DNA from 4 places in the Enterobacter sp. PL_is511 genome. Region 3 is predicted to be linked to each of the others. Evidence: predicted binding sites of a transcription regulator. Region 3 holds the regulator's gene; each other region holds the start of a gene.
What was found. Region 3 encodes LexA, which represses DNA repair genes until DNA is damaged. Its sites were predicted from a motif close to TNCTGTATGTACATACAGNA; they were not measured.
Positions count from the first base shown of each region.

Region 1: a site for LexA is predicted at 1,139-1,158, ahead of sulA (SOS-induced cell division inhibitor SulA). Genes of this name have one in related genera too.
Region 2: a site for LexA is predicted at 1,437-1,456, ahead of dinB (DNA polymerase IV). Genes of this name have one in related genera too.
Region 4: a site for LexA is predicted at 1,347-1,366, ahead of AC0TN7_RS08215 (DinI-like family protein). Genes of this name have one in related genera too.

Region 1 covers NZ_JBVPGP010000024.1:718,272-721,549, reverse strand. The annotation lists gene yccS (YccS family putative transporter) at 1-378, shown strand, start outside; gene AC0TN7_RS18780 (TfoX/Sxy family DNA transformation protein) at 335-961, opposite strand; gene sulA (SOS-induced cell division inhibitor SulA) at 1,179-1,688, shown strand; gene ompA (porin OmpA) at 2,043-3,098, shown strand; gene matP (macrodomain Ter protein MatP) at 3,165-3,278, opposite strand, start outside.
Region 2 covers NZ_JBVPGP010000024.1:28,447-31,724, reverse strand. The annotation lists gene pepD (cytosol nonspecific dipeptidase) at 1-284, shown strand, start outside; gene dinB (DNA polymerase IV) at 361-1,419, opposite strand; gene nqrM ((Na+)-NQR maturation NqrM) at 1,527-1,730, opposite strand; gene nqrF (NADH:ubiquinone reductase (Na(+)-transporting) subunit F) at 1,730-2,953, opposite strand; gene nqrE (NADH:ubiquinone reductase (Na(+)-transporting) subunit E) at 2,964-3,278, opposite strand, start outside.
Region 3 covers NZ_JBVPGP010000013.1:67,195-70,472, reverse strand. The annotation lists gene plsB (glycerol-3-phosphate 1-O-acyltransferase PlsB) at 1-58, opposite strand, end outside; gene AC0TN7_RS01675 (diacylglycerol kinase) at 213-581, shown strand; gene lexA (transcriptional repressor LexA) at 690-1,298, shown strand; gene dinF (MATE family efflux transporter DinF) at 1,362-2,699, shown strand; gene AC0TN7_RS01660 (CsbD family protein) at 2,821-3,030, shown strand; gene zur (zinc uptake transcriptional repressor Zur) at 3,078-3,278, opposite strand, start outside.
Region 4 covers NZ_JBVPGP010000020.1:126,014-129,291, forward strand. The annotation lists gene AC0TN7_RS08205 (hypothetical protein) at 1-113, opposite strand, end outside; gene AC0TN7_RS08210 (DUF1367 family protein) at 113-715, opposite strand; gene AC0TN7_RS08215 (DinI-like family protein) at 1,104-1,328, opposite strand; gene AC0TN7_RS08220 (hypothetical protein) at 1,862-2,434, opposite strand; gene AC0TN7_RS08225 (hypothetical protein) at 2,475-3,056, opposite strand; gene AC0TN7_RS08230 (HTH-like domain-containing protein) at 3,075-3,278, opposite strand, start outside.

The sequences.
Region 1 (3,278 bases), on a different contig from region 3:
CCTCGCGCCACGGCGGAAATTCGTGAGACTGCGTTCCGCCTGCTCTGCCTGAACCATACGTTTACCAGCTATATTTCGACGCTGGGTGCCCACCGTGAGAAGCTCACCAACCCGGGTATTCTCAACCTGCTCGATGACGCCGTCTGTTATGTCGATGACGCGCTTCATCACCGCCCAGCCGATGAGCCACGCGTGCAACAGGCGCTGAATGAACTGGCGCAACGCATTGCGCATCTTGACCCGGGAAACGACAGCAAAGCGCCGCTGGTTCTTCAGCAGATAGGCCTGCTTATCGCTCTGCTGCCTGAAATTTGCCGGCTGCAACAGCAAATCGCTACCTGGAGGAGTGATTCTCCTGTGGCTCAGGCAGCGCATTAAACCACTCCGTCAGCTCCCGGCGAATGCCTGCCGGGAGTGCCGCCTCATGCAGCCCTTCAATAGCCCCTTCGAGCGCGAAGAGGACTTTAATACTGAGCGCTTTATTTTTCGCCCGCATCTTCAGCCAGCTGGCTCTGGCACCCAGCGCCCGGAGTGTTTCTTCATTGGTAATACCGGCTTCAAAAAGCAAGACTTCAAGCTGAAAGGTCAGGTTTGGCAGATCCTTGAGTCGGTTTCGTTGATGGCGCTGATAGCGCTCTTTTCTTGCCGCACTGAGCGCAAACGAGGAGAGCTGAAGCAACCGCTCCCTGTCCTGCCATAATCCGTCATCCACACGATAATAGTTGAGCAGCACCGGGCGGCCTCGCTTCATCAATGTCAAAAATGAGGAGGCATTCTTTACGCAGTATTTCGCACTCTCCTCACAAGCCCGAAGATAAAGCTCGCCATCAGACACCATGGCAAAAACCGCATCATCCACCGCCAGGGTGTAGCCTCCAAACAGCGCACGATGATGAATCTCACCCAACGGGGAGAGGTATTCCTGGGATTTATAAATCCGTTCATAAGATATCTTTTTCATGATATTTCCCTTCAAAATCATAAAATAACAACGAAATTTCTTACTAGCGGATCCGTTAGCAGGAAAATAGGCAACTTATCGCCGTTGAGCAAGATGATTTTTCCAGGGGCATCAAGATTGAATGAATTTTGCGAGTCGCTTTCCGAAAATGAGGTTGATCTTTATGCATACAGGGGTTACTGTATATCCATACAGTAACTACAGGGCTGGAATGAATATGCACACTTCAGGCTATGCAAATCGCGCAATCTCTCTCTCTTCTGCCGCAGGCAATGTCGCGCAGAATTCCGTCGAGCGTGTTTCCACAGGGCTTATCAGTGAAGTGGTGTATCGTGAAGACCAGCCCCTGTTGACGCAACTTCTGCTGTTGCCGTTATTACAACAGCTTGGTCAGCAATCGCGCTGGCAGCTTTGGCTCACGCCTCAACAAAAACTGAGCCGTGAGTGGGTTCAGTCCGCTGGCCTTCCGCTGACCAAGGTCATGCAGATTAATCAGCTCTCGCCGTGCGATACCGTTGAGTCGATGATCCGCGCGTTACGCACCGGAAATTACAGCGTGGTAATTGGATGGTTACCCGAAGAATTGACGGAAGAGGAACATTTCCGTCTGACTGAAGCCGCTGAAGAAGGGAGTGCGATCGGGTTCATTATGCGTCCGGTTCGATCGGATTCTTACCGCAGAGGACAACTTTCTGGGCTAAAAATTCACTCAAATTTGTATCATTGAGTGAAATTAAGATTTTTCCTGGAATTTTTTTCGACCACAAGATGGCATTAAAGTTCCCGGTCTGAAAATTGCGGCAAGGCTTGTCTGGTGCGGTTCTCCTTCATTTTATTGCACAAAATTCGTTCTAAAAATGTTAAATAATCGGTATACGGAACTTTTTTTTTCATATGCCTGACAGACTTCACACTTGTAAGTTTTCAGCTACGTTGTAGACTTTACATCGCCAGGGGTGCTCGGCCTAAGCCGAAGATATCGGTAGATTTATATTTGACCACGCCCCCCGGTGAAGGATTTAACCGTGATTCTCTCTTGAGACTTTCATGGCGAATTTTGGATGATAACGAGGCGCAAAAAATGAAAAAGACAGCTATCGCGATTGCAGTGGCACTGGCTGGCTTCGCTACCGTAGCGCAGGCCGCTCCGAAAGATAATACCTGGTATGCAGGTGGTAAACTGGGCTGGTCTCAGTTCCACGACACCGGCTGGTACAACAAAGACCTGAACAACGATGGCCCGACTCACGAGAGCCAGCTTGGTGCAGGTGCGTTCGGTGGCTATCAGGTTAACCCGTATGTTGGTTTTGAAATGGGTTACGACTGGTTAGGTCGTATGCCATACAAAGGCGACACCGTAAACGGCGCTTTCAAAGCACAGGGCGTTCAGCTGACCGCTAAACTGGGTTACCCAGTAACTGACGATCTGGACGTGTACACCCGTCTGGGCGGCATGGTATGGCGCGCTGACTCCAGCAACAACCAGGTTGGTAGCGACCATGACACCGGTGTTTCCCCAGTATTCGCTGGTGGCGTTGAGTGGGCTATGACCCGTGACATCGCTACCCGTCTGGAATACCAGTGGGTTAACAACATCGGCGACGGCAACACCGTTGGTGTTCGTCCAGACAACGGCATGCTGAGCGTAGGTGTTTCCTACCGTTTCGGCCAGCAGGAAGAAGCAGCACCAGTTGTTGCTCCAGCGCCGGCTCCAGCTCCAGAAGTACAGACCAAGCACTTCACTCTGAAGTCTGACGTTCTGTTCAACTTCAACAAAGCAACTCTGAAACCAGAAGGTCAGCAGGCACTGGATCAGCTGTACTCTCAGCTGAGCAACCTGGATCCTAAAGACGGTTCTGTAGTGGTTCTGGGCTTCACCGACCGTATCGGTTCTGACGCTTACAACCAGAAACTGTCTGAGAAACGTGCTCAGTCTGTTGTTGATTACCTGATCTCTAAAGGTATCCCAGCTAACAAGATCTCCCCACGTGGTATGGGCGAATCTAACCCAGTTACTGGCAACACCTGTGACAACGTGAAAGCTCGCGCTGCACTGATCGACTGCCTGGCTCCAGATCGTCGCGTAGAGATCGAAGTTAAAGGCATCAAAGACGTTGTAACTCAGCCAGCGGCATAAGTTATCGTCTTATAAAAAAACCCCGCCATGCGGGGTTTTTTATTGTCTGAAGAAAAGTAAAAAAATCTACTTTTTACCCAACAGCGCCTGAAGGTCGTTCTTCAGCGTCGACATCTGGTTGGCGTACTTCTCTTTATGTTCGGCATCCTCAATCAACTGCACGATGGTTTCCGAAAGCGT
Region 2 (3,278 bases), on a different contig from region 3:
CAAAAGGCAGCTACCCGGGCTGGCAGCCGGATGCAAGTTCACCGGTGATGGCGCTGGTGCGTGAAACCTATCAGCGTCTGTTCAACAGCACCCCGAACATTCAGGTGATCCACGCCGGTCTGGAATGTGGTCTATTCAAGAAACCGTATCCGGACATGGACATGGTTTCTATCGGGCCAACCATTACCGGTCCGCACTCCCCGGATGAGCAGGTTCATATCGAAAGCGTCGGTCACTACTGGACGCTGCTGACTGAACTGCTGAAAGCGATCCCCGTTAAGTAATTCCCTCACCCCAGCCCTCTCCCACAGGGAGAGGGTGAACAACGCAGGCCCGGTAAGCGTAGCGCACCGGGCTTTTTTACAATCCTAATACCAGCTGTCGCTCTAACTGCGGATCCAGCAGCGTGACGTGCAATCCCACCAGCCTCACCCCTCGCCCGCCTCGTCTTTCTTCCCATGCCTTTTTTGCCGTCGCGATAAGATCGTCTTTATTCAGTCGCGGCCAGACGTGTTCCTGCGTGGTCTGCTGGAAGTCGTTGAATTTTAATTTGATACCCTGACGGGCAATCAGCAGGTCCGGCTTCACCTTGCTTAAGCGTCGCTCCAGCTCCGGGTAAAGCTGTTCCGTGATAATGGTTTCGCATTCGGACCAGTCATGAATATCTTCAATGAGGGTGCGCTCAACGCCGACGGATTTCCGTAGCCGTTCACTGTTCACATCGCGATCGTCAATCCCCTGGCTGCGCTCCCACAGCACGCGGCCAAACTTCCCAAAGCGCTTCAGCAGCATGGCGAGGTCGCTTCGCTGTACGTCTTCGCAGGTCCGTAGCCCCATGCTTTCCAGCTTTGCGGCGGAGACTTTCCCGACGCCTGGGATTTTACCGAGCGGTAGCGTTTTCAAAAACGCAGGTACCTCTTCCGGCGTGATGACGTACTGGCCGTTGGGCTTATTTAAATCGGAGGCGATTTTGGCGAGGAATTTAACGGGCGCGACCCCCGCCGATGCCGTCAGATTCAGCTCGTTGAAAATCGTCTGGCGGATCTCCTGCGCCATCAGCGTGGCGGAGCCGTGGCAGTGCACGCTGTCGGTCACATCCAGATAGGCTTCGTCCAGCGACAGCGGCTCTATCAGAGAGGTATAGCGGGAAAAGATTTCCCGAATATGAAGGGAAGCCTCTTTATAGGCGTCGAACCGCCCGGGCAGAAGCGTGAGATGAGGGCAAAGCTTTAAGGCCATCGCCGTCGGCATGGCGCTGCGCACGCCAAATTTGCGCGCAGGATAGTTGGCGGTGCTGATGACACCACGCTGAACGCGGCTGCCGCCAATGGCGATGGGAATATCCCGCAGCGCCGGGTTGTCACGCATCTCCACTGCGGCAAAAAAGCAGTCCATATCAACATGGATTATTTTGCGCATAGTAAGCCCTCACTCATCACTGGATAAGTATACAGTAAACAAATGAGGATTGAGAAGTGTGCGTGGGAATTGTCGGGTGGCGGCTTCGCCTTACCCGACCTGGCAGATTAAATGATGCGCTGCTGCTCGCGGGCCATTCTTTTTTTCCGCGCATCGCACGGTTCCGGGCAGTCGCAGACCTTTTCCATCCCAATGGAGGAAATACCGCCGCAGCTGCCCTGAATGCTTTTCCGTTTAACGATCCAGCCTAACGACATGCCGAAGATGACAAGCACAAAAACCACAAAGGTTGCCAGAAACGTCAGCATCATCAGCCTCCAAAATCATCGAGCATGATATTCTCATCTTCGACGCCGAGATCTTTCAGCATCTTAATCACGGCGGCGTTCATCATCGGCGGACCACACATATAGAACTCGCAGTCCTCGGGCGCCGGGTGCTGTTTGAGGTAGTTTTCATACAGCACGTTGTGGATGAACCCCGTATAGCCCGTCCAGTTATCTTCCGGCTGCGGATCGGAGAGCGCCACATGGAAGGTAAAGTTCGGGTTTTCACGCGCCAGCTGTTCAAACTCGTCGTCATAGAACATTTCGCGCAGCGAACGCGCCCCGTACCAGAAGCTGATTTTACGCTTGCTGCCGAGCCGCTTGAGCTGGTCAAAAATGTGCGAGCGCATCGGGGCCATACCGGCACCGCCGCCGATAAAGACCATTTCCGCATCGGTATCTTTCGCAAAGAACTCCCCGAACGGACCGGAGATGGTCACCTTATCTCCCGGCTTCAGAGACCAGATGTATGACGACATTACGCCCGGCGGTGCATCCGGCACATTCGGTGGCGGCGTGGCGATACGCACGTTGAGCATGATGATGCCCTTCTCTTCCGGGTAGTTGGCCATCGAGTAGGCGCGCAGCGTCGGCTCTTTTACCTCGGATACAAAACGGAAGAGATTGAATTTGTCCCAGTCGGCGCGGTACACCTGCGGAACGTCAAAGTCCGCATACGCCACGGTATGCTCAGGACACTCAATCTGAATGTATCCCCCGGCGCGGAACGGAACATCTTCCCCTTCCGGTACCCGCAGCTTCAGCTCTTTAATAAAGGTGGCTTTGTTATCATTAGAGATAACTTCACATTCCCATTTTTTGACGCCGAAAATCTCTTCCGGCAGCGCAATCTTCATGTTCTGGCGCACCGCGACCTGGCAGGCCAGACGGCAGCCCTCTTTTGCCTCACGCTTAGTGATATGCGCCAGCTCGGTGGGCAGAATATCGCCACCGCCCTCTTTTACCGTCACGCGGCACTGCCCGCAGGAGCCGCCGCCGCCGCAGGCTGAGGAGACAAAAATACCGTTACCGGAGAGCGTGTTGAGCAGTTTATCTCCCGCAGGCGTGCGGATCTGATTCTGCGGATCGTCATTAATATCAATCACCACGTCGCCGGAATTCACCAGCTTCGCCCGCGCCGCCAGAATGAGTCCTGACAGCACCAGTACGATCAGCGTGAACATCACCACGCCAAGAATAATTTCCATCTGTTAGCCCTTATAGCTGCACACCGGAGAAGGACATAAAGCCCAGCGCCATCAGCCCGGTGGTGATAAAGGTGATCCCTAAGCCACGCAGACCCGCAGGCACGTTGGCATATTTCATTTTCTCGCGGATCCCCGCCATGGTGACAATCGCCAGCATCCAGCCGATACCGGAGCCGAAACCGTACACCACAGATTCACTGAAGTTGTAATCACGCTGAACCATAAACGAGACGCCGCCGAAGATGGCGCAGTTCACCGCGATCAGCGGGAGGAAGATCCCCAGCGCGTTGTACAGCGACGGGAAGTACTTATCGAGGATCATCTC
Region 3 (3,278 bases):
CCAGGATGCTTAATGGTAAATTAAGTAATTTGTAGTAAATTCGTGGCCAGCCGGACATAAACGATGTAAAGCCTCTGGTTAATAATGCAATTGCGGCGCAAGGATAACAGAAAGCGCGCAAAATTTCTGTTGTTACCCGTCATACTTCAGGCTGTAGCGAAACGCGCTACAGTTCCTGTTACTGACGCTTTTTTTCATAAAAGGTTCTTTTAATGGCCAATAATACCACTGGGTTAACGCGTATCATCAAAGCCGCCGGCTATTCATGGAAAGGTTTCCGTGCCGCGTGGATCAACGAAGCCGCCTTTCGCCAGGAGGGCGTCGCCGCTATCATCGCGGTGATCGTCGCCTGTTACCTTGATGTTGATGCTATTACCCGCGTACTTCTTATCGGTTCCGTGCTTCTGGTGATGATAGTGGAAATTCTTAATAGCGCTATTGAGGCCGTGGTTGATCGCATTGGTTCAGATTTCCATGAACTTTCTGGCCGTGCAAAAGACATGGGCTCTGCTGCCGTGTTGCTGGCGATTATCACTGCCGCTATCACCTGGGTCACGCTGCTTTGGTCACATTTCCGATGAGCCTCGAGGAATAATTAAGTCCCTGGTTTTTTGTGCAGTTTTTGGTTCCAAAATCGCCTTTGACTGTATATACTCACAGCATAACTGTATATACACCCAGGGGGCGGAATGAAAGCGTTAACGACCAGGCAGCAAGAGGTGTTTGATCTCATCCGGGATCATATCGGCCAGACGGGTATGCCACCCACGCGTGCGGAAATCGCGCAGCGTCTGGGTTTCCGTTCTCCAAATGCTGCCGAAGAACACCTGAAAGCGCTGGCGCGTAAGGGCGTGATTGAGATTGTTTCGGGCGCGTCACGTGGTATCCGCCTGCTGGTGGAAGAAGAGACGGGCATTCCGCTGGTGGGGCGTGTTGCTGCCGGTGAGCCTTTACTGGCACAGCAGCATATTGAAGGCCATTACCAGGTCGATCCAGCCATGTTCAAACCGAGCGCTGATTTCCTGCTGCGCGTCAGCGGTATGTCGATGAAAGACATCGGTATTCTTGACGGCGATCTGCTTGCGGTGCACAAAACGCAGGATGTACGTAACGGCCAGGTAGTCGTCGCGCGCATTGATGATGAAGTCACCGTCAAACGTCTGAAAAAACAGGGGAACACCGTTCAGCTACTGCCTGAAAACAACGAGTTCTCCCCGATTGTGGTCGATCTTCGCGAACACAACTTCTCTATCGAAGGGCTGGCGGTTGGGGTCATTCGCAACGGCGAATGGCTGTAACCTCTTCCTGACAGGCTATGGCGCCGCTGTAGCCTGCTTCATTCTCCACACCCGGTATTTTTCATGTCACTGCTGACGGCATCCGATAAGGCATTGTGGCGTCTTGCTCTTCCGATGATCTTCTCCAATATTACCGTTCCCTTGCTGGGTCTGGTCGATACGGCCGTTATTGGCCATCTTGATTCGCCTGTTTATCTTGGCGGCGTGGCGATTGGCGCGACGGCAACCAGCTTCCTGTTTATGCTGCTGCTCTTTTTGCGTATGAGCACCACCGGGCTCACGGCACAGGCTTATGGTGCAAAAGATCCGCTGCGTCTGGCGCGCGCGCTGGTCCAGCCGCTGATCCTCGCGCTTGGCGCGGGGGCGTTAATCGTTTTATTGCGTGCGCCCCTGATCGACCTTGCGCTTCATGTTGTTGGCGGCAGCGAGGCGGTATTAGAGCAGGCGCGACGTTTCCTTGAAATCCGCTGGCTCAGCGCGCCCGCGTCACTGGCTAACCTGGTTCTGCTGGGGTGGCTATTGGGCGTGCAGTACGCCCGTGCACCCGTGATTTTGCTGGTGGTGGGTAACCTGCTCAATATCGTTTTGGATGTCTGGCTGGTCATGGGTCTGCATATGAACGTGCAGGGCGCGGCGCTGGCGACGGCGATTGCCGAGTACGGAACCTTTATTATTGGCCTGTGGATGGTCTGGCGCGTGCTGGCGATGCGCGGCATCTCCCTGGCGCTGCTCAAAACCGCATGGCGCGGCAATATCCGTAAGCTGCTGGCGCTTAACCGAGACATCATGCTGCGCTCGCTGCTGCTTCAGCTCTGCTTCGGAGCGCTGACGGTCTTCGGGGCTCGACTGGGGCCAGAAATCGTTGCGGTCAACGCAGTATTGATGACGCTACTGACCTTTACCGCCTACGCGCTGGACGGTTTTGCCTATGCGGTAGAAGCGCATTCCGGGCAGGCGTACGGTGCGCGCGAAAGCGGGCAGCTTCGGGACGTCTGGCGGGCAGCCTGCCGCCAGTCGGGACTGGTGGCGCTGGCGTTCGGTATGGTTTACGCCTTCTTTGGTGAGCAGATCGTTGCATTGCTGACGTCTATCCCTGCGCTGCGCGAGCTGGCGAGTCACTATCTCATCTGGCAAGTCGTCTTACCGGTGGTCGGCGTCTGGTGTTATCTGCTGGACGGCATGTTTATTGGTGCGACGCGCGGAGCGGAAATGCGTAACAGTATGGCGGTTGCAGCGGCCGGGTTTGGTCTGACGCTGCTGACGCTCCCCTGGCTGGGTAATCACGGTTTGTGGCTGGCCCTGGCCGTTTTCCTCTCGCTGCGAGGGTTGTCGCTGGCGTTTATCTGGCACCGCCACTGGCAAAACAATACCTGGTTCTCTTCACGTCACGATATATCGTGACGGTTAAAGATTCCGAATATGAAACCAACTGCCGAATCCTTAACTACAATAATTATCACGTCCAGCAGAAAAGAACGTAACGGACGTTACGACCCGACGCTTAACTTAAGAGGACACGATGATGAATAAAGACGAAATCGGCGGCAACTGGAAGCAGTTCAAAGGTAAAGCGAAAGAAAAGTGGGGTAAGCTGACGGATGACGATATGACCGTCATTGAAGGTAAACGCGATCAGCTTGTCGGTAAAATTCAGGAACGTTACGGCTACGCGAAAGATCAGGCGGAAAACGAAGTCAAAGACTGGGAAACCCGTAACGACTACCGCTGGTAACGTTGAATAACCCACAGGGCGGCTCTAAGCCGCCTTTTCTTTTGCCGTTAACGCGGCTTTTTCTTCACAAGAATTGAGTGGTCGTGCTGGCACGCGTCCTGATGACGACAGGCTTCCACCTCCACGCACGCGGAACAGAGCCCGTGCGCCTCAATCACGTTATGACGCAGGGCAAACCCCATTTTCGCTGCCAGCGTATGCATAATGTCTTCCACGCCTTCCGCAGCCTCTTCTTTCACCACGCCGCA
Region 4 (3,278 bases), on a different contig from region 3:
GGGTTAAGGCTGCGCTCAACTCGAACACCACGCGCTTTGTAACGCTTAACCAGTTCGTCGGCCTGTTCGGTGCTGCAATCGGTGTGGTGGAACCAGGTATGCTTCATCCCCATTACCCCGCAAAGCCAAGTAGCTGAGCGGCGACATTTTCTGCCTCATCACGACTGCGGAATGAACGGGACAGGACCCAGCGCCAAAGAACATCGAGCGCAGCTTTATAGAGTTGTTGAAACTCGAGCTCGTCCATGTTGGCAAACGAGATGCTGCGAGGATGCTTTTTGAGTGTTCCGTCTGGCAGCTGAATGGCATCAAAGTGCCCTGCTTCGACGATCACCAAGGAGCGGTAAGCATCGAAGGATTTGCACAGGCTGATGCCATTCGTGACGCGCCGGTAAGCAACCTGCTCAAGATACTGCTCAGCAGCATCGATCAGCGCGCCCTCATTCCCGCCATAAGAAGCCAGGAATTTTGCGTAGCCGGTGATCAGCTTCCGCTCGTTGCTAGAGATAGCCCCGCCGGTTGGTTCCCAGTATTCAAAACCGAGATTAAGAAGCGCGAAAAAGCGCCGGTGAAATGCCGGGTTTCGTACCCGCCTGAACTCGGCAACAAGAACATCGCCGAGCCGGGTTTTTGATTGCAGGATATCGCTGGTCTCGGGTGTGGCCGGGATCAGTATTCCTGAGTGGTGTTTGATAAGTTGTAATTCTAGCGCCATGGTTCTCTCCGTGGCGCATCAGGTATAGGTTGTTCAGGCCTATGAAAGAATAATATCAGACGGTGGTGTAATTCGGTACCCAAGCCGTTTTGCAAAATGCATAAACCCGTTGAGAGTAAAGATTTCTTCCTCTTCGAGTAAAGGTCGTAATGAAACTATTCCATTTACACGATAAACCAGATATCTCCCTTCCGCCGGGAAGCTATAGATAACTGCTTTATCGGCCCTTCTGACCACGTCGTACCATTGATCATCTGCATTAAAGGCATCTGCACTACACACTATTTCCCCCTGAGCGACTTAATGACGCGGTAAACAGTAATCGGGAACAGCCAGGGGAACGCAAACAGCGATACTCTTTGAAACTGCTCCAATGAAATTTACGCGATTAATAAAAACACTCATTCGCGCTTTCCCAGGTCTCCTGCAGGATAAGTTCGACCTCTTTCTTGTCGCCTCCGAAAACAATCAACCCATCATTACTGGCACGCCTAATCGTAAGCTGGCAATCATCAAACTGTTTGCTGAGTCTTTTGAGCAGTTCTGACTCGAGCGCAGGTATAGCTCCATCAGGAAGTTTCTTCATGCGTTCAATGGTTAGCTCGATTTTCATTTTCCCTCCGCAATGAATTACTGTATGCATGTACAGTGCATTTATAAACGTATCTCACGGATTTTGCAACGCTCTAATGAAACAAAATGCATGAAAAAAGAACTACTTTTGCAGGCTGATTACCGCTGATTATTTGTTAGCTTACGACCTGCATAAGAAATTCTCAGCCTAGTTTTATACGTAAATTCGATAAGATTGCATCACCGACGTCAGTCCGGAATTTTAAATGAGAGGAACTTCACGAAGAAGCGCCCACAAAATGTTGAGTCATATTTTCGCTTGATCTGAGCTAAGGAATTAACCCAATCTTGATTTATCAGCTTGGGATTACTCTTATCATGAACGTTGCCGGAGATGGAATCCTTGCGTGTTATTTGAACATGATTGTAGTGCTTATTTTTAAATCATATATGTCCTTGAAATTGTTAAGACTTGAAGAAAATCATGGTGCTTTAATAACAAACAAACCTAAAAATAGATTGTTAAAATATCAATAAACAACACATGAAAGCACCATAAAATAATATCACCAATTATTTAGATAGTGTTAACACAACTGTATCGCTCCCAATCAGATAACCCCAAATCTGCGGATAGTGATGCCATAGAAAAATCCCACATAATATCAAGAAAAAAAACATAAATATGATACTAAAAAACTTAAAGAAACGATAACCAAACTCACCCTTCTTAACTCGTTCCCATTCTTTTTTTAATACAGCATGCGAAGCATTAGTATAAGCATCAAAATATAACTTTAAATCTGCACTGTTAGTCCCTGCGGATACTTGTACATTAAGACTTGTTATAATCTCTCGTAATTTCTTCTCTTCCTCCGATGGCATACCATGATTCAATCTTAGATAAATTTCTGAGGAAGTAGCATTAATTTTCTTCAAAGCTTCTTTTATGTCATTAACATCAGCCACAGAATCTTTCTTAAGAACTTCATATGTCGCAAGAAGTTTAACAAGAGATGTTCTCAACTCTGTTATCCATGCCTGCCTAAATTCAGATGTTTTCTGTTCTTTTGAGATAACCAAGCTTACTACAGTACCAATTACTGCCAATGCAGCAATCACTAAAGCTAAAAATGATTGTTCCATAACTTTCCTCCGAAAAAAATAAACAATATCACCTATGAACTTAAAAACCGATTGGGATTTTATATGAATTAAGTTCTTCTTTATAAAGACCAGCAATCTTATACATGTTGTAGCAAGCTTCAGTAAGATATTCATTAACTGGCAAAGAAGAAATTATTCTTAGATTACAAGCTAAATCCATAGCGGCCGCTCCTAATAAAGAATATTCCTTTTGCCTAACAATAAAATAATTGCATTCACCACTGTGACGACAATTTTCATAAGCACCTTCAAGCCGTTGCAAACTTAGTTTATGCATCGGGCTAAGACTACATATGTCAAACATCATTTTGGGTTCGATAGCTTTCCAGTTTCCCTTTATTAGCGAATAATCAAATATCGTGGGTTCTTTCATTGTTTCTGTCAAACCTTGCGATACGGGAAATTGCCCAGAATAATCATTAACTACGCCCAAACAAGCATGAACATATGATTCCAGATGGAAAATTAGTTCAATGCAAATGAACGCTTTCTCTGGAGTTTCTTGCTTATTTTGCTTATGGACTGATAGAAGATGATTAACAACATGCCCCACTGAAACACCAACAACAGCTCCGATCATTCCTCCAATCCACGCCTCCATATTATTGAACCTCAAAAATTAAATTTTACTTAAGTCCAATCCAGCAGCGACAAGCCTATCCACAATGTTACGCATTTTCCCGATTTCTGCAGTATATGACTGACCAATGTGAAGCTCTTCACAAATCACTTTTCGATCGACATGATATAGGTCTAGGGCATGCTTGAGGAGCTGCAAATGAAGTTCTGACGTTTTGTGGCCACTTGGCGCTAACTGGCGCGC